DNA from 2 places in the Streptomyces sp. NPDC049954 genome. Region 1 is predicted to be linked to the other one. Evidence: riboswitches for the same ligand, from Rfam matches in the RefSeq annotation. Region 1 holds a riboswitch; the other holds the start of a gene.

Evidence for each region. Region 1 has a riboswitch for cyclic di-AMP ahead of AB0J21_RS05765 (transglycosylase family protein). Riboswitches for the same ligand answer to the same signal wherever they lie in the genome.
Region 2: it holds a riboswitch for cyclic di-AMP, as region 1 does, so the genes downstream of both, AB0J21_RS01750 (LysM peptidoglycan-binding domain-containing M23 family metallopeptidase) here and AB0J21_RS05765 (transglycosylase family protein) in region 1, are expected to answer to the same signal.

Annotation. Positions count from the first base shown of each region.
Region 1 covers NZ_JBFALS010000002.1:516,367-518,560, reverse strand. The annotation lists gene AB0J21_RS05765 (transglycosylase family protein) at 202-933, opposite strand; cyclic di-AMP (ydaO/yuaA leader) riboswitch at 938-1,114, opposite strand; gene AB0J21_RS05760 (transglycosylase family protein) at 1,300-2,194, opposite strand, start outside.
Region 2 covers NZ_JBFALS010000001.1:410,997-413,190, reverse strand. The annotation lists gene AB0J21_RS01760 (DUF6126 family protein) at 1-30, shown strand, start outside; gene AB0J21_RS01755 (tyrosine-protein phosphatase) at 52-849, opposite strand; cyclic di-AMP (ydaO/yuaA leader) riboswitch at 1,198-1,358, shown strand; gene AB0J21_RS01750 (LysM peptidoglycan-binding domain-containing M23 family metallopeptidase) at 1,363-2,109, shown strand.

The sequences.
Region 1 (2,194 bases):
AGCCGCCCGCCGTGACACATGAGCCCGCCGTTGAGCGGGGCCGCGCACGGACGAGCCGGGCGGCCGGAAAGGCCCCCGCCCCGGCACGCGCGGGGGACACGTGCCGGGGCGGGGCGGCCCTCAGGGGCCGGGGCGGCCCGTGCGGGCCGTGGCCCATGGGGGTGGGCCGGGGAGCGGCGGGCGCGGGGCCCGCCGGCCGGGTCAGCTCAGGTGGAGCTGCTGGCCCGGGTAGATCAGGTCGGCGTTCTTGACGATGTCGTCGTTGAGCTGGAACAGCTTGGACCAGCCGCCGGAGACGTGGTGCTTCTGCGCGATCTCGCTCAGCGTGTCGCCGGTGACGACCTTGTACTCGCCGTCGCCCTTGGGGACGATCTTGCCGGTGTCGGTCTTGACCGTGCCGGTCGTGGACTTCGGGGCGGCCTTGGGCGCGGCCTTGGGCTGCGGGGCCGCCTGGCGCTGCTGGCCGCGCGAGGCGGCCTGGCTGTCGGTGTGCTGCGGGGCGGCCTGCTGCGGCTGCTGGCCGGAGGAGGAGCCGGTGCTGACGCCCGGGTCCACACCGTCGTTGGTGAGGCCACCGGCGCCGGCGCAGGACCAGGCGCCCGGTCCCTGCATGGCGAGGAGCTTCTCGGCGGTGGCTATCTGCTGGCCCTTGGTGGCCAGGTCGGCGCGCGGGGCGTACTGGGTGCCACCGGCGGCGGCCCAGGAGGACTGGTTGAACTGGAGGCCACCGTAGTAACCGTTGCCGGTGTTGATGGACCAGTTGCCGCCGGACTCGCACTGCGCGACCTTGTCCCAGGTCGAGACGGAGGCGGCGGAGGCGGTGCCGGAGGCCATCAGCGGGACGGCGATGGCGGCGCCGGTGACACCCGCGAGGGCGACGACGCGGGTGGCCTTGGAAGAACGACGGTGCTTGCCCTTGCTGGAAAACAGCATGAAGAGGTCTCCTCACCGACGCCTACGAGGTGAGCTGTCGGGTTCGGGCCCGTGAGTTGCCCGGCCGTGCGACCTTGCGCACGACTTCACCCCGAGCCCCGTACGCCGCCCGGATCTCTCCGGACGGCGCACGGGGCACAAACCTTGGGTCCCCCGCTCCTGCCTTCGGCGCTCGACGCGACGACTGTCCCGCACGGTCGCCGGCAGGATTCGGCGTGACGACCGTCGGGGCTCCCGGTGGGGAGCGGAGACGACGTTAAGCAAGAAACAACCGGAACTTCAAAGACGATCAGGGCTGTTGAGACTCATGTCTCACTTGCCCTCAACCGGACAATTAGCCCCGAACCCTGACACCCTCTTGTCCGGTTATTGACCCGAATCCACACCAAGATCCAGGCTCTGGCCAGGAAGGATGAGGTCGGGGTCGGCGCCGACGACCTTCTTGTTCTGCTCGTACAGCGCGGTCCAGCCCGCGGGGAGCTTGTGGGCGTCCGCGATGGCCCAGAGATTGTCGCCCGAACGCACCTTGTACGTCTTGTCCTTGGTGTCGTCGTTCGCCGACCTCTGCCCGTTTTCTCCCCGGGAGGCGTGGAGTTCGCCGGCCACGGAACGGTCCGTTCCGGTGGCGGCCGGGTCCTGGGCGGCCTCGTCGTCCGGCGCCTGGTCCGTCGCGCCGGAGCCGGACGTGTCGTCGCCCCCCTCGTAAGAGGCGGACGGGTCGCCGGTGGGGCTCTGAGCGCCCTTCTTGGCGTGGCGGCCGGAGGACTTGCCGGAGGCGTCGTCCCCTCCACTCCCGGCCGAGGGGGAGGCGCTTGACTTGGCGTCCGGTGCGGACGATTCGTCCGAAGCGCCCGGCTTGGCGTGCTTCGAGCTCTTCTTGGGCGACTTCGACGCCTCGGCGCTCTCGTCCCCCTTGCCGGACTTGTCCCCCTTGCCGGACTTCCCCGCTTCGGTGGACTCGTCGCTCTTGCCGGACTTCGCCTTCTTCGCGGAGTCCCCGGAGGCCGAGGGCTTCGCGGAGGGCGAGGCGGGGACGGTCGAGGTGTCGCCGACACCCGCGCCCGCCGCGTCGTCGGTGCCGCCGTCATCGCGGGTCAGCCCCGCCCCGATGGCACAACCGGGCCAGGCGGACGGGCCCTCGGTGGCGAGGATGCGCTGACCGACGAGGATCTGCTGGGCGCGCGTGGCCATGTCGGCGCGCGGGGCGAGGTCGAGACCCCCGTTCGCCTCCCACTCGTCGTCGGAGAGCTGGAGGCCGCCG
Region 2 (2,194 bases), on a different contig from region 1:
CTGTTCGAGCTGGGCGCCAGGAACCAGTGAGCCCCGGGCGCCCCGGGCCGGTCATTCGACCAGCCGCGCCCGCAGCCCCTCCCGCAGGTCCGGGGTGAGCCCGAGCACCTCGCCGAAGTACCGCTCGGGCCCGCCCCACACCGTGTCGACGGCCTCCAGGGCCGCCCGCAGGTACTCCACTCGTGCCTCGAACAACGGGTTGAGCAACTCCATCACCTCGGGCGCCATCGCCTCGGGGGAGTCGCTGCCGCGCCGGACGAGGTAGCGGCGGTGCGGGGCGTTCGACTCCAGGTAGTCCGCCTCGATCGCCTCCCGCTCGACGCCCACCGCGAGCAGCGTGAGCGCTATGGAGGTGCCCGCGCGGTCCTTCCCGGCCGCGCAGTGCAGGAGGGCCGGCAGGCTGTCCGTCGCCATCGCGCGCAGCAGCCGCCCGTACTCGTCGGTCCGCTCCTCGACCAGCTCCCGGTAGGTGGCCGCCATCCGCGCCTCCGCCCGGCCCTCGCCGAGCAGCTCCCGCAGCTGCGCCAGCTCCCCGTGCCGCACCATCCGCCAGAACTCGGCGCCGTCCGCGGGGTCGTTGAGCGGCAGGTGCACGTTGCGCACCCCGGGCAGCTCGACGTCCGGGCCCTCCAGTGCCTGGTCCGCCGCGTTGCGGAAGTCGAAGACGGTGCGCAGGCCGAGCGAGGAGAGGAAGCTCACGTCCTCGGCGCTCGCGTGCGCGAGGTGGCCGCTGCGGTAGAGCCGGCCCGGGCGCACCCGCCCGCCGTCCACCGTGGGCAGCCCGCCCACGTCCCGGAAGTTGCGTACGGCGGTCAGCTCGGGCTCGGCCTGCGGCACCTGCTGCGTCACGGGGATTCCCTTTCCGGTGGGCCGCCGGCGCGGCTCGCCGGCACGGCGCGAGCCCGACCCTACGACAGACGCCCGTCCCCCCGACAGGACGTCGGACGGTCCTGAGGGGCCGGGGTGAGCAGCGTCATAACCGTGACGGTCCGTACCGGCCGCCCTTTCCGTCGAGGCCGCATTCCTCCGGCGGATGCAGGGAAGTGAAGATCAAAATTCCACGGAGCGTGACAGAAATCCGCTCAATGGATCACTAAAAGGGATACACGCGGGAAAGGTATGGCTTGTCCGGCGAGTTCCCACTCCTTTACGGTCACCCTCAGTCCGGCCGGAACGCCCAATCCTGCCGCCGCCCGGATTCCCGCTCCACTCACACCCGTACCGGCAGGAACGGGGGACCCACAGGCATCACCGCCGCCCGGTCCACCGGACGGCTAGGGGTGAAGCCGCGTTCACGCGGCCGGGCAGCTCCAGCCCGAACCCGACAGCTCACCTCGTAGGCGACGGAGAAAGAACACCACCATGCCCGCACAGGGTAAGAACCGCCGTTCGCTGTCCCACCGCCTCGCGCTGATCGGCACCACCGGTGCCGCCGCGGTGGTGCTCCCGCTGACCGCCGCGGCCGGCGCGCACGCCGCCGCCCCCGAGGCCGCCCCGCAGAAGGCCGACACCACCTACACGGTGGTGAAGGGCGACACCCTGGCCAAGATCGCCAGGACGCACCACGTCGACGGCGGCTGGAAGAAGCTCTACGAGATCAACAAGAAGGCCGTCGGCGCCAACCCGAGCATCATCAAGCCGGGCCTCAAGATCACCCTGGAGGCCGCCAAGGCCGCGGCCCCCGCCGCGAAGCCCGCCCCCGCGGACTCCGGCTGGACCGCGCCCGTCGTCGGCGTCAAGGGCGGCGGCTACGGCAACTCCGGCAACCTGTGGTCGCACGGCCACACCGGCGCCGACTTCCCCGTCTCCACCGGCACTTCGGTCAAGGCCGTGTCCAACGGCACCGTCATCGCCGCCGGAGACGGCGGCGCCTACGGCAACCAGATCGTCATCAAGCACGGTGACGGCCACTACTCGCAGTACGGCCACCTCTCCTCGATCGGCGTGTCCGTCGGGCAGACCGTGACCGAGGGCCAGCAGATCGGCCTCTCCGGTGCCACCGGCAACGTGACCGGCCCGCACCTGCACTTCGAGATCCGCACCGGCCCGGACTACGGCTCCGACATCGACCCGCTGGCCTTCCTCGCCCAGCACGGCGTCAACGCCTGATCCGGCCCCTCCCGGACCGCACCGGCCCGCCCGCCCGCGCCCCGCGCGGCGGGCGGGCCGACGCGCACTCCACGGGGCCCGCGCC